One region of the Vibrio gangliei genome, then DNA from elsewhere that is predicted to be linked to it. Evidence: riboswitches for the same ligand, from Rfam matches in the RefSeq annotation. Region 1 holds a riboswitch; each other region holds the start of a gene.
What was found. A riboswitch is a leader RNA that binds a small molecule or an ion and turns the genes downstream of it on or off. The one in region 1 is predicted to bind thiamine pyrophosphate.
Positions count from the first base shown of each region.

Region 2: linked by a shared signal. The riboswitch ahead of thiB (thiamine ABC transporter substrate binding subunit) and the one ahead of thiC (phosphomethylpyrimidine synthase ThiC) in region 1 are both predicted to bind thiamine pyrophosphate.
Region 3: linked by a shared signal. The riboswitch ahead of thiD (bifunctional hydroxymethylpyrimidine kinase/phosphomethylpyrimidine kinase) and the one ahead of thiC (phosphomethylpyrimidine synthase ThiC) in region 1 are both predicted to bind thiamine pyrophosphate.

Region 1 is NZ_AP021869.1:2,518,603-2,526,470, reverse strand. Features, by position in the region: rRNA gene Vgang_RS11670 (23S ribosomal RNA) at 1-2,278, shown strand, start outside; rRNA gene rrf (5S ribosomal RNA) at 2,415-2,530, shown strand; tRNA gene Vgang_RS11660 (tRNA-Asp) at 2,561-2,637, shown strand; fluoride riboswitch at 2,838-2,905, shown strand; gene Vgang_RS11655 (voltage-gated chloride channel family protein) at 2,986-4,356, shown strand; TPP riboswitch at 4,427-4,524, shown strand; gene thiC (phosphomethylpyrimidine synthase ThiC) at 4,643-6,607, shown strand; gene thiE (thiamine phosphate synthase) at 6,600-7,826, shown strand; gene Vgang_RS11640 (HesA/MoeB/ThiF family protein) at 7,853-7,868, shown strand, end outside.
Region 2 is NZ_AP021869.1:393,723-401,590, reverse strand. Features, by position in the region: gene Vgang_RS01855 (hypothetical protein) at 1-358, shown strand, start outside; gene thiQ (thiamine ABC transporter ATP-binding protein) at 383-1,126, opposite strand; gene thiP (thiamine/thiamine pyrophosphate ABC transporter permease ThiP) at 1,126-2,715, opposite strand; gene thiB (thiamine ABC transporter substrate binding subunit) at 2,777-3,793, opposite strand; TPP riboswitch at 3,824-3,937, opposite strand; gene Vgang_RS01835 (flavin prenyltransferase UbiX) at 3,986-4,615, opposite strand; gene mpl (UDP-N-acetylmuramate:L-alanyl-gamma-D-glutamyl-meso-diaminopimelate ligase) at 4,717-6,075, opposite strand; gene fbp (class 1 fructose-bisphosphatase) at 6,404-7,417, shown strand; gene ppa (inorganic diphosphatase) at 7,632-7,868, shown strand, end outside.
Region 3 is NZ_AP021870.1:471,370-479,237, reverse strand. Features, by position in the region: gene Vgang_RS14185 (ABC transporter substrate-binding protein) at 1-709, opposite strand, end outside; gene Vgang_RS14180 (ABC transporter permease) at 797-1,576, opposite strand; gene Vgang_RS14175 (ABC transporter ATP-binding protein) at 1,591-2,427, opposite strand; gene thiD (bifunctional hydroxymethylpyrimidine kinase/phosphomethylpyrimidine kinase) at 2,429-3,328, opposite strand; TPP riboswitch at 3,385-3,482, opposite strand; gene Vgang_RS14165 (sterol desaturase family protein) at 3,625-4,413, shown strand; gene Vgang_RS14160 (zinc transporter ZntB) at 4,450-5,391, opposite strand; gene Vgang_RS14155 (DUF502 domain-containing protein) at 5,533-6,318, shown strand; gene Vgang_RS14150 (glutathione S-transferase family protein) at 6,435-7,046, opposite strand; gene Vgang_RS14145 (TetR/AcrR family transcriptional regulator) at 7,197-7,799, shown strand.

The DNA of each region.
Region 1 (7,868 bases):
CCGTAGGGAAACCGAGTCTTAACTGGGCGTCGAGTTGCTAGGTATAGACCCGAAACCAGGTGATCTAGCCATGGGCAGGTTGAAGGTTGAGTAACATCAACTGGAGGACCGAACCGACTAATGTTGAAAAATTAGCGGATGACTTGTGGCTAGGGGTGAAAGGCCAATCAAACCTGGAGATAGCTGGTTCTCCCCGAAAGCTATTTAGGTAGCGCCTCGGACGAATACTACTGGGGGTAGAGCACTGTTAAGGCTAGGGGGTCATCCCGACTTACCAACCCTTTGCAAACTCCGAATACCAGTAAGTACTATCCGGGAGACACACGGCGGGTGCTAACGTCCGTCGTGGAGAGGGAAACAACCCAGACCGCCAGCTAAGGTCCCAAAGTATAGCTAAGTGGGAAACGATGTGGGAAGGCTCAGACAGCCAGGATGTTGGCTTAGAAGCAGCCATCATTTAAAGAAAGCGTAATAGCTCACTGGTCGAGTCGGCCTGCGCGGAAGATGTAACGGGGCTAAGCTATACACCGAAGCTGCGGCAGCATACTTTAGTATGCTGGGTAGGGGAGCGTTCTGTAAGCCGTTGAAGGTGAACTGAGAAGTTTGCTGGAGGTATCAGAAGTGCGAATGCTGACATGAGTAACGATAAAGGGAGTGAAAAACTCCCTCGCCGGAAGACCAAGGGTTCCTGTCCAACGTTAATCGGGGCAGGGTAAGTCGACCCCTAAGGCGAGGCCGAAAGGCGTAGTCGATGGGAAACGGGTTAATATTCCCGTACTTCTTACAAATGCGATGGGGGGACGGAGAAGGCTAGGTGGGCCTGGCGATGGTTGTCCAGGTTCAAGTGCGTAGGCTGATTTCTTAGGTAAATCCGGGAAATCTTAAGGCCGAGACACGACGTCGAGCGCCCAAGGGCGTGAAGTCATTGATGCCATGCTTCCAGGAAAAGCCTCTAAGCTTCAGTTTGTAAGGAATCGTACCCCAAACCGACACAGGTGGTCGGGTAGAGAATACCAAGGCGCTTGAGAGAACTCGGGTGAAGGAACTAGGCAAAATGGTACCGTAACTTCGGGAGAAGGTACGCTCCTAGCGGTGATGAGACTTGCTCTCTAAGCTGCCGGGAGTCGCAGATACCAGGTGGCTGCAACTGTTTATTAAAAACACAGCACTGTGCAAAATCGTAAGATGACGTATACGGTGTGACGCCTGCCCGGTGCCGGAAGGTTAATTGATGGGGTTATCTTCGGAGAAGCTCTTGATCGAAGCCCCGGTAAACGGCGGCCGTAACTATAACGGTCCTAAGGTAGCGAAATTCCTTGTCGGGTAAGTTCCGACCTGCACGAATGGCGTAATGATGGCCACGCTGTCTCCACCCGAGACTCAGTGAAATTGAAATCGCTGTGAAGATGCAGTGTACCCGCGGCTAGACGGAAAGACCCCGTGAACCTTTACTACAGCTTGGCACTGAACATTGACCCTACATGTGTAGGATAGGTGGGAGACTTTGAAGCAATCACGCCAGTGGTTGTGGAGTCGTCCTTGAAATACCACCCTTGTAGTGTTGATGTTCTAACTTAGCCCCGTTATCCGGGGTGAGGACAGTGCCTGGTGGGTAGTTTGACTGGGGCGGTCTCCTCCCAAAGAGTAACGGAGGAGCACGAAGGTGGGCTAAACACGGTTGGACATCGTGTGGTTAGTGCAATGGCATAAGCCCGCTTGACTGCGAGAATGACAATTCGAGCAGGTGCGAAAGCAGGTCATAGTGATCCGGTGGTTCTGAATGGAAGGGCCATCGCTCAACGGATAAAAGGTACTCCGGGGATAACAGGCTGATACCGCCCAAGAGTTCATATCGACGGCGGTGTTTGGCACCTCGATGTCGGCTCATCACATCCTGGGGCTGAAGTCGGTCCCAAGGGTATGGCTGTTCGCCATTTAAAGTGGTACGCGAGCTGGGTTTAGAACGTCGTGAGACAGTTCGGTCCCTATCTGCCGTGGGCGTTGGAAGATTGAAGGGGGCTGCTCCTAGTACGAGAGGACCGGAGTGGACGAACCTCTGGTGTTCGGGTTGTCATGCCAATGGCATTGCCCGGTAGCTAAGTTCGGAATCGATAAGTGCTGAAAGCATCTAAGCACGAAGCGAGCCCTGAGATGAGTCTTCCCTGGCGCTTTAAGCGTCCTAAAGGGTTGTCGGAGACTACGACGTTGATAGGTTGGGTGTGTAAGCGCTGCGAGGCGTTGAGCTAACCAATACTAATTGCCCGTGAGGCTTAACCATACAACACCTAAAGGGTTTTGATGGACTCAAAAGAATACAGATAAGCACTTGAATGAGTGATGAGACTTTAGCTAGAGATAGCAAACAGCTTTCCGAATTAAGTTAAGCGCCTAACGGCGATTAACAAAAGAATTTGCTTGGCGACCATAGCGCTTTGGACCCACCTGATTCCATGCCGAACTCAGAAGTGAAACGAAGTAGCGCCGATGGTAGTGTGGGGCTTCCCCATGTGAGAGTAGGACATCGCCAGGCTTTGAATATCTATTACTGAATAGACGCTGCGGAGCGGTAGTTCAGTTGGTTAGAATACCGGCCTGTCACGCCGGGGGTCGCGGGTTCGAGTCCCGTCCGCTCCGCCACTTATTTTACGAAGCCTCGTCATCACTGACGAGGCTTTTTTGTATTTGTAGTAAATAAAGTTCTATCGCATGCAGCTATTATCATTAATTGGTGTTTATAACGAGGGCCTGAATTTTAGTTCTGCTTGATTGAAGTCAATTTCGTCTATATCTATTACCTTGCATAGTTAAGTAACAAATTATATGATCTTCGCGTGATGCTTATCATAGGTGATGGGGTTCCACCGTTAACCGCTCAAATTTTTGAGATAATGACTCCTGCTAGATGGGATAGATCTATCTGCAGGTTTTCAAATACTCTCAATGTATCTATCCTTTGCTTAAATCTTATTTATATTAGGAAGATACATGTCTCATCCATTAAAGGCTAATCCTAAGCTATTCCTCCAAATATTACGTTGGATTCTTATTCTCTTGCCGGTTTCTGCCGCTATTGGCGCTTTAAATGCTTTCTTCTTGTGGTTGCTTGCTGAAGCGACGACTACTCGTGAAGCTAACACCTGGCTATTATATTTATTACCTTTTGCCGGTCTGGTTATTCTCTATTTATACAAAGAATTGGGCAAAAATTCGGATGATGGTAATAACTTAATCATGGATGAAATACATCAGCCAGGTGCCGGTATTCCTACTCGAATGGGACCATTAGTTTTAATTACTACCGTTATGACACATTTGTTTGGAGGATCTGCTGGTCGAGAAGGAACGGCGGTCCAAATTGGTGGCGCAGCTTCGAATTATTTCGCTAAATTGTTTAAGTTATCAGAGTCAGATAAACGCTTACTGCTGATATCAGGCATTGCCGCTGGCTTTGGTGCAATTTTCGGTACGCCGTTAACAGGAGCAATTTTCGCTCTAGAAGTGCTCGCTATTGGACGTTTGAAGTATGATGCTATTGTTCCAGCCTTATTTGCTGCAATTATTGCAGATGTTGTCTGTACGGCTTTAGGGGCGCATCATACGCATTACCGAATAGATTTTCTGGAAACCTATCAATTGCTCGATCATGTTGTAAAAGTTGATCCATACTTGCTGCTTAAAATCTTAGTCGCTGGTGTTGGCTTTGGTTTGGCTGGTTATTTGTTTGGTGAATTAACCCATTCTTTAAAAGACTTCTTTAAATTAACGCTCAAAAATCCATATTTGATTGTTTTTGTCGGTGGTGTCTTAGTAATCATCATGACTAAATTGATTGGTAACTACGATTATACCGGTCTTGGCGTCTACAGTAGTCGAGAAGGAGGGGTTAGCATTCTCTCTGCTTTTCATCAAGGTGGTGCTGAGTGGTATAGCTGGCTACTCAAGCTGATTTTGACCGCATTGACACTATCAGTAGGTTTTAAAGGTGGTGAAGTCACGCCACTATTTTTTATTGGTGCAACGTTAGGAAATACATTAGCTTGGTTGTTAGGTGCACCTCCAGAGCTGTTTGCTGCCTTAGGCTTTATTGCAGTATTTGCCGCCGCCACCAACACACCTTTAGCTTGCACCATTATGGGCGTTGAGTTATTTGGTTCCGAATATATTTTGTATTTTGCTGTAGTCTGCTACACCGCTTATTACTTTAGCGGACATACCGGAATTTATTCTTCTCAAAGAGTGGCGGTGCCTAAATTATTTGATTTGAAAGAGGCGCCAAAGTTCGATGGAAAAATTGGCCAATTGCGGGAGACGCATTCGAGCTTGTTCGCTTCTTTGATCAATAAATTGAAAAAATAAAAGCATTGTATTTATTATCACAAATTTTGATGATTAAACTTGATGATAATATGTTCACTTTATATACTCGATAAACTTGTCGGAGTGCCATAAGGCTGAGACCGCGTTGCGGGATCCGTTGAACCTGAACAGGCTAATACCTGCGTAGGGAACGAGAGAAGAGTAATCTTTACTACAATTACCCCCTCTATAAATGTAGCTGTGTCTTACAGTTACTCTCTTGTGCATCAAATCCGTCAAGCATTTCCCGTTAAGGGTCTAACTTATACAGTTAAAGGAAAATGCTATGTCGTCAAGTCGTAAACAAGCCAGAATGGCAGCGAAAAACTTTATTGATTCGTTGTCTGTACAACCTTATCCCAACTCACAAAAAGTCTATATTGAAGGCAGCCGCCCAGACTTACGTGTACCTATGCGTCAAATTAGCCTCGCAGATAGTCTGATTGGTGGGACAAAAGATAATCCAGTTTTTGAGCCTAATGAACCCATTCAGGTTTACGATACCTCTGGTGTGTATACCGATCCTAATTATGAAATAAACCTGTATGAAGGGTTGCCAAAATTAAGAGAAAGTTGGATTGAGGAAAGGGAAGATACTGAATATCTGGAGCAAGTTTCTTCTCGTTTTACGCAGCAGCGTTTGGATGATGAGACGTTAGATGAATTGCGTTATGGCAATTTACCTAAAATTCGTAAAGCTAAAGCAGGAAAATGTGTCACCCAACTTCATTATGCGCGCCAAGGCATCATTACTCCTGAAATGGAATTTATCGCCATTCGTGAAAATATGGGGCGTCAAAAGTTTGCAGATGAACAGCTCAATCAGCAACATCCAGGACAAAGCTTTGGCGCACACTTACCCAAAGAAATTACCCCAGAATTTGTTCGTCGCGAAGTAGCAGAAGGCCGGGCAATTATTCCATCCAATATTAACCACCCAGAGTCTGAGCCTATGATTATTGGGCGTAACTTTTTGATTAAAGTGAATGCCAATATTGGTAATTCTTCTGTGTCATCGTCGATTGAAGAAGAAGTTGAAAAGCTGGTTTGGTCTACTCGATGGGGCGGCGATACGGTGATGGATCTATCAACTGGTCGTAATATTCATGAAACCCGAGAGTGGATTCTACGCAATAGCCCAGTACCAATCGGTACGGTTCCTATGTATCAAGCGCTAGAAAAGGTTAATGGTGTCGCTGAAAACCTCAACTGGGAAGTGATGCGAGACACCTTAATTGAGCAAGCCGAGCAAGGTGTTGATTATTTCACTATCCATGCAGGCTTATTACTACGTTATGTTCCAATGACGGCGAAACGTGTGACAGGCATTGTTTCTCGTGGCGGTTCGATCATTGCCAAGTGGTGTTTAGCCCATCATCAAGAAAGCTTTTTATATACTCACTTTCGTGAAATTTGTGAGATTTGTGCTCAATATGATGTGGCGTTATCACTTGGTGATGGTTTACGCCCTGGTTCGATCGCTGATGCCAATGATGAAGCACAGTTTGCTGAATTACGTACATTAGGTGAGTTGACGAAAATCGCTTGGGAATATGATGTTCAAGTCATGATTGAAGGCCCTGGTCATGTGCCAATGCATATGATCAAAGAGAATATGGATGAGCAATTAAAGCACTGTCACGAAGCACCTTTTTATACCTTAGGTCCTTTAACAACAGATATTGCCCCTGGCTACGATCACATAACTTCAGGGATTGGTGCCGCTATGATTGGTTGGTTTGGCTGTGCAATGCTATGTTATGTCACGCCCAAAGAGCACCTTGGTTTGCCGAATAAAGAAGATGTCAAAACCGGCCTTATCACTTATAAGCTAGCTGCACATGCGGGGGATTTAGCCAAAGGGCACCCAGGAGCACAAATCCGTGATAATGCTTTGTCTAAAGCTCGTTTTGAATTTCGTTGGCATGATCAATTCAATCTTTCCCTCGATCCAGAAACGGCGCTGGCATTTCATGATGAAACTTTGCCGCAAGAATCGGGTAAGGTCGCACATTTTTGTTCGATGTGCGGCCCTAAGTTTTGCTCCATGAAAATCTCTCAAGAAGTGCGTGAATATGCCAAAGATACCGAGCAGGTTGCCGCCGATCAGGCGATTGAAATTAAAATGCTTGATGATCCATTAGAGGGGATGAAGCAGAAGTCGGCTGAGTTTTTGGCCTCTGGTTCAGAACTTTATCATCCTGCTGTCGAGGCTAAGCCTTCAAAGCAAGAGGTTGAAACCAATGAATAGCGTTGAATTATCTTCCTCTGCAAACATGCAGTTATCAACCTTGATGCAATGTTGTCTTACTGCGGCTAATGACGTCGGGTTTCCGTCTCCTTCGATCAGTTTTGAGTCTGTTGGTTCGGACAACTTACTTACTAGCACGGTTTATTTTGCCGATAAAACACTACGTGTTATTCCTTATTTCCAGCCGCTAAATACGCATCCAACTGATGAAAATACTGTCAGTGATAATAGCGTTATCACCTTGTGTTACGGCTTTCAGAATGATGGTTTATCACCGCACGCTATTTCTATTGGCGTTGCGGCAAGTGGTAAAAATCTTGATATATATCGTAAGCCCAAATCACAAACCACAAAACTGGCCTACCCAAAACACATTAGTTTGAATGATCCTATGCATCATTATTGTTGGTTTGTATTGGCTTTAGCTTTGGAGTTTGAAATTGAAGATGCGCTTGTCATTGCTAATGCGGCTACATTTCATTCTTGTGTTTCACGTGAAACATCATGGCCGCACAAAGCAAGTGATTTTGAACATTTAACTACTTTAGAAACACAGCAATGTGCACCTTTCTTGCCTGTCAATACTGATGATTTAAGTTTGTATCCCGTTGTTGATTCATCCGCTTGGATCGAAAAGGTTTTATCTTCAGGGGTAAAAACGGTACAGCTAAGAATTAAATATAAAAACTCAGTCAGTTTAGAATCTGAAATTAAGCAAGCAGTGGCGCTAGGTGAACAATATGGTGCGCAAGTGTTTATAAACGATTATTGGCAACTGGCCATTAAACATGGCGCATATGGCGTTCATTTAGGACAAGAAGACTTAGCCAGTGCTGACTTGATGGCTATTCAGCAAGCGGGAATGAGATTGGGTATTTCAACGCATGGCTATCATGAGATCTTACGTGCAATGCATTTTAAACCTTCTTACATCGCGCTTGGGCATATTTTTGCTACGACGACAAAAGCTATGCCATCGCAGCCGCAAGGTATAACAAAGTTGACGTTATATCAGCAGTTAGTGGGGGAATTACTTCCTACCGTCGCGATAGGAGGAATTGATTTGCATAACGCTGCAAAAATATGGCAGACAGGTGTGAATAGCCTCGCGGTGGTTCGTGCTATTACATTGGCAGATGATATACAATTGGCGATAGATTCTTTCTATCAAATAATGCAGTCGCAGCACGCTAATCAGGCTGCTTGTATATCGCAGTGACACTAAAAGGTAATTAAGGAAACGGTATGAACGACCAACAAT
Region 2 (7,868 bases), 470 kb from region 1:
CCTATTTGATCTGATTTATCACGGATTCTGGGTCGTGCCAGCCTTGGTCGTCGCCGCTTCAGCGATTCGCTTTGCACTCACAGATAAAGAAAAAACCGTCGCAGGATTAAGCCAACACGCGCAAGATAAAAACAACAGTTCCATGATGGTGGGATTAGCGGTCTTGCTGATATTTTCACGTTTATTTGGTATGGGCAGCCTTTGGGAAGGATTACTGGGTGATGAGTTCGTGCGAGCAGTGAAAAACGTTGCCGAAGAAGGGACCGAAGTGCTGGGCTATGCGTTAATGTTCTACTCAGCACTTTGTTACTACGTTGACTTTAAGCGTGTTAAATCAGAATCACTCTCACACAAATAGAGTTGGTCTGTTGGTCTTGAAATTCTAGCCGGTGATGCCTCCCGCTTGCAAAAAAGCTTGCAGCGCTTCATTTTCATGCGCTGGATTCAAGGTTTCCATTTCCCCGACTTCACTGACTCGCCCTTGCTGCATAAAGGCAAAATGACTGGCAATCATTTTGGCATCGCTAATATGGTGGGTCACCATTAACACTGTCAATTTTCGCTGCTCAGCGAGCTTAGCAACCAACCGCAACATATCCTCGCGCAGTACAGGATCGAGCGCCGAAAATGGCTCATCCAATAACCAAATGGTATGTGGCTGAACAAAACAACGTGCCAATGCGACACGCTGTCTTTGCCCGCCCGATAACTGCTCTGGCAAACGTTCGAGTAATTCTTCGATTCCAACTTGCTGCGCAGCTTGCTGCACTAATTGCTGCTGCTCCGCCGTAAGTTTTAGCCCCGGATGTAAACCCAAGCCAATATTTTGCCTGACGGTTAAATGGGTAAATAAATTATGCTCTTGAAATAGCATGGCGACTGGACGCTGATGTGGCGCTCGCCCAACAACATTATCGCCATTGACCAAAATCTGCCCCTGGCTTGGCTCAATGAAACCGGCGACCAAACTCAGTAATGTCGACTTTCCAGAGCCGCTCGCTCCCATCAAAGCCATGATAGCGCCTGCGGGAAGTTGCAGTTCAAATTCAAAACATTCATTTTGATATTCATACTGCACTTGGTCTAAAGAGACAGCGATAGCGCTTTGTTCACACCCTTTTTTCATTATTGACTACCACGTTTAAAGACACGTTCGATAAGCACAAAACACAACAGGCTAAACAGTAATAAACAAAGGGCGACCATGGCCGCGGCCTGAATTTGATAGCTGCCTAACAATTGGAATAAATACAAAGGCAACGTCGTTAAAGATTGGCTGCCAAATAAAGCGATCGCACTCAGATCGCCCATAGAAAACATGAAACAAATCGAAAACGCATGTGCGATGGTTTTATTTAACGCTCGCCATTCCACCAAACGAAAACGGTTCCAGCCTGCCATGCCTAAACTTTGACAAAGAGAGTGATATTGCTGCGCCGTCTGCAACATTGGCTGACTCAAGGTTTTAATGATGTATGGCAACCCCATTAAGCTATTGATCACCACCACAACCCAAAATGCCAAACTGAACACATCAACCCGCTCACGTAACAGCAAAAACAGCCCCGTACTGAGCACAATACCTGGCGTGACCAAAATAATAGTGCCCATTAATTCTACTTTACCCGCGCGACTCGATTGACCTTTTAAGTGCCAAGCTCGACTGGTCAATAAAATCGCCATGCCGAGTAATAACGCCAAACAGCTGGCAAGCGTGGCAATTTGTACCGATGCACTCAAAGCATGCCAAAATTTCTCATCTTGCAATACCGCAAAGGAGCGAGGATTTAACCCTTGTCCCACCACCATCATTAACGGCGGCAACACCAAGATCGCCGCTGAAACAATCCAAAACGCATCCCACCATTTCGCTTTTGAGCTATCAATAAAAAAAGCATAACGTTGATGACTGGCCGCATCGGAAGTTGGTAAGGTTTTAGTCAGCTTTAATAACAGCAGGCTTAACCCACCACACAGCAGCATTTGCCACAGCGCCAAAATCGCACCGGCCTGTAAATCAAAATCAAACTTAATCGCCTGATAAATCGCAAGTTCAATAGTGGTGGATTTGGGGCCACCGCCAAGTGCCATTACGGTTGAGAAACTGGTGAAGCACAACATAAACACAAGGCCAGCAATTTGCGGAAGTTGCTGCCTCATTCTCGGCCATTCGACTTGTCGAAACTTTTGCCAACCGGTCATGCCTAAATGCGCACACAATTTATGCTGCTCATTAGGAATCGATTCCAAAGCATGCAATAACAATCGACTCGCGTAAGGCAAATTAAAAAAGACATGGGCGACCAAGATGCCACTTAAACCATAGATAGAAAATGGGAGCTGACTGTCGAAGAATCGGAACAGTTGTGCCACTAAACCACTATTGCCCAAGATAGCTACAATACCAAATACGCCGACTAATACTGGTAGTACTAAAGTGGAAGCAAACAATTTCAGCAGTATAGATTTACCAAAAAACTCTCGCCTCGAAAGCGCATGGGCGACAGGAATGGCCAACCCCACACTGAGTAGCATCGATAACGACGCTTGGTAAAAACTAAAGAAGGTAATGTGGCGGTAATAAGGATCAGATAAAATCCAACCCATATTGAGTGTCGGGGCATGATGAATCAATGCCACCACGGTCGATACCACGAACAGGCCAATAGCCGATGCCACGACAATACCTAATTTAGGTACCTGAATATTGACCATGTTAGCGCCCGACCTCACGCACTTTATTACCGCTCATTCTAATGACCAATCAACTTAGACATTATTCCGAAAGTGCCATTTGCCATTCGCGAGTCCAGCTTTTCAACTGTTTGGCAACCACTTCAGGATCCAGCGACAACATTTTGCTCGGTACGGTTAATTGCTCATAACCTTTTGGCAATTCAATGTCGGTCACCGGATACATCCAGTTGCCTGTCGCCATCACCGATTGGAAATCATCACTCAAAATAAACTGCATAAACTCATCAGCAAGTTTTTGGTGTTTTGAGCTTTTTAACTTAGCGGCAAGTTCAATTTGTGCATATTGACCTTCAGCAAAGTCAGCCGCTGCGTAGTTGGGATCATTTTCAGCAATGATGTGGTAAGCCGGAGAGGTACTGTAAGAGAGCACCATATCACTCTCGCCTTTTAAGAACATAGGATAAGAGTCCGACCAACCTTTGCTTACCGTGACCGTCTTCTTCGCGATTTGTTTCCAAGCCTGAGCGGCGTCATCGCCATAGACATCTTTTACCCACAACAATAAACCTTGCCCTGTGATTGAGGTGCGTGGATCTTGATAAATGATATTGAAATCATCACGCTCCACCAGCTCTTTCATGCTTTTCGGCGGGTTCTTCATTTTGGTTTTATCGTACACAAACGCGAAATAGCCATAATCAAATGGCACAAAATAATCGTTATTCCAACCACCAGGAATCGTCACTTTGGAGGTATCAACATCGTGCTTTGCCAGTAAACCCGTCGCTTGTGCTTGCGCCATAATATTGTTGTTTAAACCCAAAACCACATCCGCTTTGGTGGTCGAGCCTTCCATACGAATTCGACTCAACACCGAGCCGCCATCATCAAGTGCAACAAAATTCAGATTACAGCCGCATTGAGCTTCAAATGCCGTTTTGATTTTCGGGCCCGGGCCCCAATCAGAAGTGAAAGAATCGTAGGTATAAACGGTGAGCGTGGGCTTTTCTGCTGCCATGACAGAAGAAGTAAACACGGCAGCGCATGACAACGCCAGTAGCGTAAAAGATTTCGATGTGAAGTTCACTATAAGCATCCTTTTTAGTGAGCGGCACAAGAAAAAGGAAGGCTAGCTTCACTCATTTCCTACGCCAGCATTATCTGGTTCAGGTCACGGGTGTTATCTCAGCCAGTTTTTACACAAATTACTGCGTATAAACTCGCACCCCGATGAGTCGTGTAGATTGTATACAATATAGTCAGAGATGATCAATCAACGCGATGAGTTTTATTCATTACGCTGATCATAACCCCAACGTGGCACCAGCCCCTGCTCAATGCCAAGGTGATCTAAAATACGCGCCACCATAAAATCAACCAGATCGTCGATGGTTTTCGGTTGATGATAAAACCCCGGCGCGGCAGGCATAATAGTGACGCCCATTTGCGACAACTTATGCATGTTTTCTAAGTGCAGCGTTGAGAATGGCGTTTCACGCACCACCAGCAGCAACTGGCCACGCTCTTTCATCACCACATCCGCAGCACGTTCAATTAAGTTATCCGATATGCCGTGGGCAATCGATGCGACACTGCCAGCCGAACATGGGCATACCACCATTTTTTTCGGCGCCGCAGAGCCAGAAGCCACTGGTGAAAACCAATCTTCTTTGCCACACACGACCAATTTATCGCTGTCACAATATAAGTGTTCAACTAACGCTTTTTGAGCGGCATCAGGTCCGCTAGGTAGCTTTAAATCATGCTCAGTTGCCATCACCACTCTAGCCGCCGAGGAAATCAACAGATACACGGTATAGTCGGCAGCAAGCAAACATTCCAGTAAGCGTAACCCATAAGGTGCACCTGAAGCGCCAGTGAACGCTAAGGTAATTCGTTTATCTGCAACTTGAGTCATACCATGCTCCTATACCTTTAACAGTAAAAAGATCATCATGATCTTTTTGCCTACTATGATCTTTTTACTTATCCGCAGCTAAGATTACTGAATGATGGTGATTACTGCTTCGCTTCTAACGCGGTGAGTAATTTGCCATGTATGCCTTCAAAGCCACCATTACTCATCACTAAGATTTGATCGCCCGTTTGCGCTTGAGCCACGATATGCGCCACAAAGTTATCAATATTGTCATCAACATAACTTGGCTGAGCACATTGATCCGCCACATCTTGCACGTTCCACTTAATGTTATTTGGCTGATACAGACACACTTCATCGGCATGTTTAAAGGCTGCGGCTAATGTGTGTTTATGTACGCCCATTTTCATAGTGCTAGAGCGAGGTTCAAACACGGCAATAATTTTACTGTCGCCCACTTTATTACGTAAGCCTTCTAACGTCAGATCAATCGCGGTTGGGTGATGAGCAAAATCGTCATACACTTTCACGCCATTTACTTCGCCTTTTAGCTCTAGGCGGCGTTTAGTATTAATGAATTTACCTAAGGCTTCACAGGCCAAATCCGGAGTTACGCCAACATGACGCGCAGCGGCAATCGCCATCAAAGCATTATTCACATTATGCTCGCCAACCAAGTCCCATTTAACTTCGCCTTGTAACTGACCATCTAAGAACACAGTAAAGTGACTGCCATCTTTTTGAATCTTTTCTGCTTTCCAATGACCATCATCACCAATGTGCTCAAGCTCACTCCAACAACCACGCTTGATCACATCCGTGAGACCATCATCATTCGCTGGCACTAAGATGCGCCCATTACCAGGAACCGTACGGACTAAATGGTGGAATTGGCGTTTGATTGCTTCTAGATCGTCAAAAATATCCGCATGGTCAAATTCAAGATTGTTCATGACTAACGTGCGTGGGTGGTAATGCACAAACTTAGAACGCTTATCGAAAAAAGCACTGTCATATTCGTCCGCTTCCACCACAAAAAACATGCTTTCACCTAAACGAGCAGACACACCGAAGTTACCTAATACGCCGCCAACCAGAAAACCGGGCGCATAACCACAATCTTCTAAGATCCAAGACAGCATACTTGAAGTGGTGGTTTTACCGTGAGTACCAGAAACCGCAAGCACCCAACGATCATGCAACAAGAATTCTTGCAACCATTGCGGGCCGGAGGTGTATTTCAGATTGTTATTTAATACATATTCCACGCATGGGTTGCCGCGGCTCATAGCATTACCAATCACGACTAAGTCTGGTGCAGGATCAAGCTGACTAGGATCAAAGCCTTCAATAATTTCAATACCTTGAGATTCGAGCAATGTACTCATTGGTGGATAAACATTGGCGTCACAACCGGTGACTTTATGTCCTAATTGACGCGCTAATACGGCAGCGCCTCCCATGAATGTGCCACAAATACCAAGAATATGAATATGCATAACTGAGGTTCCTGCCCCATTAAGTTTGAGGCGTTTGAATTGGAAAAAATTATGGCAGATAGTACCGTAAACTCAGGGAAAAGTATGGATAAAATCGGTAATTTTAAGGGGAAATGAATAAGTTTTACCTCATCACAACAATGTAATGCCCCCTGCCTACTCGCTTCGAATCAATAAAACTTCAAATAAATGAAAGTCACATTTGTGAAATTTCACAAGTTACTTCATTACCATTAAAAAGTTTGTCACTTTACAATCACCTACGCCTTGATTGAAAAGGCACTATTTAGCTTTGCTCTGCCTAACGACACTTTTAAAAGGAATAATCATGTCGAACATGCGCACTCTTGGTGAGTTTATTGTTGAAAATCAGCACCATTTCCCGCACGCCAGTGGTGATTTGTCTTCATTACTGGGTTCCATCAAATTAGCCGCCAAAATTGTTAACCGTGAGATTAATAAAGCTGGTTTAGTGGATATCACTGGCTCCGTTGGGGCTGAAAATGTGCAAGGTGAGGAACAACAAAAACTCGATCTCTATGCCAACGAAAAATTCAAAGCCGCATTGGAAGCGCGCGATCAAGTGTGTGGCGTAGCCAGTGAAGAAGAAGATGAAGCGGTCGCGTTTAATAAAGATCTCAATAAGAACGCCAAATACGTGGTGTTAATGGATCCACTCGATGGTTCATCCAATATCGATGTGAATGTGTCTGTTGGTACCATCTTCTCGATTTATCGCCGTGTTTCACCAATTGGCAGTGCGCCAACCGAAGAAGATTTCTTACAACCGGGTCATAAGCAAGTGGCCGCTGGTTACATCATTTACGGCTCATCGACTATGTTGGTGTACACCACAGGTAACGGTGTTCATGGCTTCACTTATGATCCATCACTGGGCGTCTTTTGTTTATCCCATGAGAACATGACCATTCCTGAAACCGGTACGATTTATTCCATCAACGAGGGTAACTACATTCGCTTCCCAACCGGTATCAAAAAGTACATCAAATATTGCCAAGAGAACGTGCCAGAAGAAAAACGTCCTTATACTTCCCGCTATATTGGTTCACTTGTAGCAGACTTCCACCGCAATCTGCTCAAAGGCGGTATCTACCTATACCCAAGCACTCAGAGTCATCCAAACGGTAAGCTGCGCTTATTGTATGAATGCAACCCAATGGCGTTTTTGATGGAGCAAGCAGGTGGTAAAGCCACTGACGGTAAGAATCGTATAATGGATTTAAAACCAACGGAACTGCACCAACGTGTGCCTTTCATCGTCGGCTCACCCACTATGGTTGATAAAGTCGAAAGCTTTTTGTCGCTTTACCCTGAAGATTAGAGACATATTAGGAAGAATTAAGCGATACTTTGAGGGTCAATTGACCAGTTAAGCCCATTTAATAAAAGCGATAACAAGTTTGTTTGTTATCGTTTTTTTATTCTAGTCGCTAATTTAGCTCAAAACCTTTACAACCCCTTTACAAGTCACGTTATAATCAGGCGGTTAATTTCAATTCAACCTTTATTCAATTCAAACCGAGAAAGGAAGCCTCATGAGCTTGAACAATGTTCCTGCTGGTAAATCACTACCAGATGACCTATACGTCGTAATCGAAATCCCTGCTAACGCGGATCCAATCAAATACGAAGTTGATAAAGACAGCGGCGCAGTATTTGTGGACCGTTTTATGTCTGCACCTATGTTCTACCCATGTAACTATGGTTACGTGAACCACACACTATCACTAGATGGTGATCCGGTAGACGTATTAGTACCAACACCATTCCCG
Region 3 (7,868 bases), on a different replicon from region 1:
GGTGGTTAACAATATACTGTGTGGCTTTGGTGAGCGCCTGATTAAACTTATCAATTGCCACATTTTTCTTAGTATTTTGATTAACCACAAACACAAGTTCTTCATAACTTGGCACGCCATGTTCTTCAGGATAAAACGCTCTAACTTTAATTCCTTCTAATGCCATTTGGTTGGGTTCAAAATTGCGTAATCCACCCCATACTGCATCAACTTTTTTGGATGCCAGTGATGAAGATAAATTCCAACCTACATTAACCATTTTGATATCAGAAAGGTTTAATCCTGAATCACGCAGCATGGTTCCAACCATTGCATCTTCTGTCCCTGCAACAGCAATACCGACCGTTTTTCCTTTCAGATCGGACACCTTTTTAATATCACTGCCATCCAGTACTAAAATGGTATTCAATGGTGTTGCAATCAACGTGGCTGAGCGCTTTAACGGTAAGCCCGCTTCTAAATCCATCACAAAGTTAGGCTCATAAGAGACGGCCATGTCAACTTTACCTGCAGCAACTAACTTAGGTGGCATGGTTGGATCTGCCGGCTCTTGAATCTCTACCTCTAAGCCTGCATCTTTGAAATAACCTTGCTGCTGAGCCACAATAATCGGACCATGATTTGGATTAACAAACCAATCAAGCATCAAACTGAGCTTATCATTCGCTTCTACGGGTAGCGTACATATCAGCGCAGCTAGAATAAACATTTTGTTAATCAAACCATTAGCACGTCTATTTCTGCGATTTATAAAAAGATTATTACGCTTTAAAAACACTTTCATCATACATCCCTTTTAGTCACTCAGATCCCAATCGATCCAGCGAGTTAAACAATAATTTACTGAAAAATATAAACAAATAGAGAGCATCGACAGCACCACTAAACCGGAGAACATATCGGCAGTTTGCATCCGAGCATTGCTTTGCAACATAAAATAACCAATCCCTTCACTGGCACCGACCCATTCACCAATCACTGCGCCTATCGGAGCGATCACAACCGACACTCTGAATCCAGATGCTAAGGCCGGCATCGCCGCTGGAAATCGTACTCGCCATAACATCTGCCATCTCGATAAATGAAATGTCTTGCCTAATTCAATAAAGCCATTAGGTGTGTTATTTAGTCCGTCATAGCAACAAACCGTGATAGGAAAGAAAATGATAATTGCAGACATCACTACTTTTGAGGCCATACCATAACCAAACCACAGCATTAAAACTGGAGCTAATGCAAAAACAGGAATGGCCTGACTGACTATTAAAATTGGCATCATCCAACGATTTAAACGGTGACTCAGTAACATGAGTAAAGCGCTCACCACACCAAATACGCTCCCAAGCACTAAACCGGCTACAATCTCTTGTAGCGTTACCCAGGTGTGCCTCAATATGACGCTAGGCTGATGAATGAATGCTTCCCAAACATCAACAGGCGTAGGAACAATATATTTTGGTAAAGCAAAACCCCACACAACTAACTGCCAGAGCAATATGATCAGTAAACACGTCGTCACTGGTTGAAAACTTTTTGAGAAAGCGAACGAAGACGACTTACCTAGACGGGTATTCATTGAAGGCTGCTTTTTCATCGATTCACCGCTTTTATAATCGATTGAGATTGCAGCTGAGACATCAATCTCTGCTGAAAATGAGCAAATTCAGCATTCATGACTCGTGGCTTTTGTTCACAATATGGGAGATGAACATCATTCAATGAAGCTGGTTTTCCTTTCATCACTAAGACATGGTCACTGACTCTCAAGGCTTCTTGAATATCGTGAGTAATGAAAATAACCGTTTTATCATCAAGCAGTTGGCATGCAAGATCTTGTAGTTCATAGCGAGTTAATGAATCCAGTGCTGAGAATGGTTCATCCATTAAAACCACAGGTTTGTTTTGAATTAACGTTCTAGCAAGCGCGACACGTTGTCTCATTCCCCCAGATAATTGCTTGGGTTTGTAGCGAATAACATCACCTAGCCCAACCTGAGCAAGTAAAGCTTCCGCTTGTTTGATTTCATCAAGCGTTAACCTACCCGTTTGCAAATATCGCTCTAAACATGTGTTGTGCAGTACATCGAGCCAAGGAAACAAGAAATCTTTTTGTCCCATATAAGCTATGGGCTTGTAGGTAATAGGTTTATGAGTAATAGGCTTATGTGCGATAGGTTTATAGGAATTAGGCTGCGATAAAGTAACTTTAGATTCATTTGAAGAACGAAATTGAATATTGCCTTGCATTGTTGATTGCGTAACTAAACCTGCGATGAGCTTTAGTAATGTTGTTTTGCCACAACCACTCGCACCGAGAATGCTTGTCCAAGTTCCCGCCTTAAAGCAATGGCTTAAACCCTTAAATAAGCAATCATCGCTATCAGAAAAGCGGAAGGTCAGATCATTGATGTCAATATCGACAGGCATATCAATCATCCGACTTGTCTGAGTATGAATGCCTGTTCAAAGCATAAAAATGATGAACAGGACCAGCACCTTCGCCAACATTCAATCTATCGGCATGAAGCAAGGCTTCTGAAAGATAAACTTTGGCTTTATCGACCGCTTCAGATAATGCGAAGCCTTGTCCGAGATAAGAAGCAATAGCAGAAGATAATGTGCATCCTGTTCCATGAGTGTTTTTTGTATTCACTCTAGGGTGCCTATAACTAGAAACGTTATTTTTGTTGATCAACCAATCAGTGCTGTACTCTCCCTGTAAATGACCGCCTTTTAGTAAAACGTCACACGAAGAAAGCAATGAGTCATGTTGAATACGTTCAATTAGCTCACCGACTTGCGACTCATTTTGAATATTACTTTGTCCAAGTAATAAAGCGGCTTCTGGCAAGTTTGGAGTAATGACATCAACTATTGGAATTAAACATTCTTTCAGCGTTTCAATTGCTTGGGGTTGTATTAATGGATCACCGCTAGTGGCTACCATAACTGGATCCAACACTACATTCATTAAGTTATAGTGCTTTAGCTTCTGTGCAATGACTTCTATGACTTGGCTATCATTAAGCATTCCAATCTTAACTGCCGCAATATCAATATCGGACAATACCGTATCGAGTTGATCGGCAATGAACGATGCTGAAACCGAATAAATGGAATGCACACCTTGTGTATTTTGCGCCGTTAAAGCGGTAATAGCCGAACAAGCAAAGCCACCCGTGGCAGAAATCGCTTTAATATCGGCTTGAATGCCTGCACCACCACCAGAATCTGAACCTGCAATTGTCAATATATTAGGCGTCAATGAATGATGGCTTGATTTGCTTGCAGTAACGGAAGAATCGGTAGTTGTTGAATTTTGATTCATATTACTTCCTCAAAGCGCGTGGAAGTAATAGACGTGTGGCGATCGAGCGATCTTAGAAGACACGTTCATTAGTTCCCTACGCCAATGTTAATTGGATCAGGTTCAACGGGTCTCACTTAGTGATCTCAGCCTACTGGCCCCCCGACTAATGGTGGTTAATCTAATCGTCAACAATAGGAATGTAAAGCATTAGTGAATGAACTTTTGACGTTGTATTCAGATAATTCTATTCATCCTAAAGTCATAGCCGGAATTACGGGTTAGAATATGTATCTACACTTTACATTGGAGCATTCATGGAAAATCAAGCAATAATCAGAATGAGCGCATTTTTGCTGATCTTCCTTTTTATGGCGATGTGGGAATCATTTAGCCTGAAGAAGGTGCTTGGCCAGCCTAAATGGTATCGATGGCTCAACAATGTAGGTTTGGTGGTGCTAAATAGTCTTTTGCTGCCTTGGACGCTACCTATTCTCGCGATTGGCGCAGCTCAAGTCGTAGAATCTCAGCAATTAGGGCTATTCAATCAATGGAATATGCCTCCCATCGCAAGCCTCATTTTATCCGTGATCATTCTTGATATGTGCATCTATTGGCAACACAGAATCTTTCACAAAGTGCCCGTATTATGGCGTTTACATCGCGTTCATCATGCAGATCAAGACATCGATGTGACCACAGGTTTCCGTTTCCATTTCATCGAAATTTGGCTTTCTATGCTGCTCAAAATAGCCATTATTTTCGTGTTAGGCATTCCTGTTATGGCGGTTTTCATTTTTGAAATACTACTTAACGGCTGCGCCATGTTTAACCACAGTAACGTCAATATCTCTAACAGCATTGATGTGAAACTAAGAAAGTGGATTGTTACACCCGACATGCATCGAGTTCATCACTCCATTCATCGAGAGGAAACCGACAGCAACTATGGCTTTTGCTTATCGGTTTGGGACCGACTCTTTGGGAGTTATGTTGCACAGCCCAAAGAGGGTCACCAAAATTTGCAGATTGGGATTTCGCTCTTTCGTCAGCCGAAAGAACAGAGCTTGTGGCGGATGTTGAGTCAGCCTTTTCGAAAAAACTGATAAAACATTACACTGTAACTTATTATCCTATAGGAATCAGAAAAACCTCAGCCAACGTAACAGCATGAATTCAAATACAAAAGTAACGCCAAGCCCTACACAAAACAACCAAAATGCCATTGGATTATCGACACCGGGCATACCACCAATGTTGATACCCAATAAACCCGTTAAGAAACCCACCGGTAAGAAAATGGCGGCGATAACCGTAAAGAGATAAGTGTTACGGTTCATCTTTTCAGCTTGTTCTTGTTCGATATCTGCTTTGATTAATTGTATTTGTTCTAAGTAAAAATCAATCGATTCGTTAATTCGTATCACGGTATCTAGCGAGTTACGCATTTTGAGTTCAACCTCCTCCATTTCTGGGTGTTGAACTTCTAAGAAGTCATCATGTGCATAACGTTGCGGTTTCATAAAACGACGCAGTTTTAACAGTCGCTTATGTATTACATGCAAGTCATGGTTACTGCCATTACCTTCTTCAATCTCAAACAGCTGTTCTTCAACCCCATCCAGAAATTGAGCAATATTTTGGTTTAATCCATCAATAATCGCTAACAACAAACGTGCTGTTGTTTTAGGACCACGCTGTTCGTCCAGCGCTTGACGGATGTCAGTAATGGCTTTGGAGGAAATTTTACGAGTAGAAATGAGAATGCCTTTATGCCACAAAATACGCACACTGAGCATATCATCCGGTGTTGCACCTTCATTTAGGTTCACACCTCGCATAATCAACAAGAAAGACTGATCATCAAATAACTCAAAGCGAGGACGTGTGTCATCAGCCAATAAACTGTCCACAACACCACTTTCAAAGTCGTTAACTAGCAGCCAATGGCGAAGTTCTTTTGCCTCACGCTGACAGTGATACCAGTGATTTTCTTGCAATAATCCCAACGGTTCTTTTGGCTCAACACGTTTGGCTGGAAACGTCGAAAAATCCCATTGTTCAATCAAAAAGCTGTGTGACATAGTTTGTGCTCTACTTTCAATCAATTAAAACTATTAACGCAGAGGTTACATAAAGGTTCAAGAAATAGTTAAGGTGAATTATCAATAACGTTACAATAGTTCAAAACTCATCGTTTAATCTTGGCAAGGATAACGACTCATATGAAAAAGTTTCTGATCCGTAAAATTAAAATCGGCATGTTATTTATCATTCCCTTGGTGTTTGCCGGTTGGGTGGTAAACGCGGTTGTGTCATTTATGGATAAAAGCGCCGGCTACTTCTTACCGGAAGAGTTACATAAAACACTGAGCGGGATTTGGGGATTTGGCCTTATCATGGCCCTACTTTTGATGTTTATTGTCGGACTCATTTTTGACGGTAAACTACAACAGCGTTTCTACACTTGGCTTTCAGATAAAACCATCAACCGAATTCCAGGCTTTGGCATCATTCATAGTTCCACCAAACAAATAATGGAAGCATTGACCTCTGAAGAATCTCCGTTCAAGAAGCCCGCTTTTGCTCGTTCTTGGTCGGGGCCTAATTCAAAAGAAATCGTCTTCGATCTTGGTCCTACTTGGATGATCCCAAATCAAAACGGAGAAATGTTTTTAGGGCCAGATGGTGAGTTCTACCCTGTGCCGGAAGACGGTTATCATGTGGTATTTGTGCCGCAGGCTATCAACTTATCTAATGGTTACGTACGTTTTGAAAAGAAAGAAGATCTGCAATATGTGCCTCATTTAGGCGTTGAACAACTCACGGCGACGTTAATATCATGCGGATTGACGTTACCTAAAAAGCCTGACGATGCACTCGGTAAGGTATTGAAAAACGAGGAACAGATGCAACAAGCGCTGAAAGATTGGCGAGCTAATGCACCATCAGCAGAAAAACCTCAGCATAAGCGTAAACATGCAAAGCATGAAAAAATCGCAGAACAATAGCCGTTTAAGCTTGATACAACCTGAATACTTAATACAAACTGAATAAATGAAGCCAAGTGTCATTCCACTTGGCTTCGTTGTTTCTTATTCTACGTAACCTTAACTGACGTTAACTATTACTGAAACGCAGGACGATCAGCCAATTTTTGGTACCAAGCTTGAATGTGCGGGTAAGTTTCTAGCACATCAATCTCTAGCGCTCTTTCACACACGAATCCTACAAATAAGAATGCCGTGATATCTGCAACACTTAGCTTATCCCCTACTACAAAATCATTGCGGCTCAATTGCTTATCGAGTTTTGGTAGAAATTCTTGCACTCGAAGTTTAGATTCTTCACCCCAGGCAGGTACACAACGCTCTCGGTCACTGTACACACCAGATAAGTTACGAAAAGCCTGAAAACCAGCATACAAGCCATCAAATTCAACAATGCGTTGCCACATTTCCACCTTGCCTTTCTCTACGGGTGTTTCACCAAATAGCTCAGTTTTACCTGAATGCTCAGCAAAGAATCGACAAATCGCGATCGTTTCACTGATGGTGGTTCCGTCATCCAACTCAAGCATTGGCACTTTGCCATTCACGCTTTTTTCTTGATACTCAGGCGTCAAATTATCCCCTTCGCGGACATTCAGCTGTACGCGATCAACTTCAACGCCAATTTCCTTTAAAAAGATACCAACACGACGTGAGCTTGGGTTGGTGGCAAATTCATATATTTTCATTAGTCATTCCTTTTCTAAACGATCGTTTAGTAATACGTTACCTAATAACTAAACGATCAGTCAACAATTTGTTTATCCCGTTTAAAATCTTTGATACATTGCAATCGTTATATACAAAATAGACAAGAATCGTTTTGAAGTGGTCGAAAAATGGCGAGAAAAAGCAATTTTGATAAAGATGAAAAACTGGTCGAAGCCATGCAGCTTTTTTGGCAAAAGGGTTACGCTAATACATCCATCTCTGACTTAGTCGATCATTTATCGATCAACCGGTTCAGCATCTACAACACGTTTGGCGACAAATACGCCCTCTACCAAAGTGCTTTAAACTATTATTTTGAACACAGTACCAAACCTGCAAGCCAAGTATTATTTGAACCGGATGCGAATCTCACAACTCTGAAGCAATTTTTAGAGCAATTTGCCCAACGTCAAAAGGAACAGAAGTTTGGCTGTTTTATACAGAATGCCCTGCTAGAACACGGCATCAGTGATGAGAATGTGCATAGTATCGGTGAGAAGCTAATGAATCATTTAAGTGACGGCGTCACCAACTGTTTAAATAATGAGGTGAAAGGTCGAAATCTAAATCAACAGATTGATATTCAAGGATTAGTCGATTTAACCTTAGTGCAAATTCAAGGAATGCGTGTTCTTGGTAAAGCCAAACAATACCAACGTTTAGATACCGCCACACAGCAATTTATTGAGCTCATTCAAGCAACATTTGCTATGCATCAAACTCACCATTAATTACTCACCAATAAAAAAGGCTGATAACCACTTATCAGCCTTGAAGTTTTTTAGAATAGTCCGTCACCG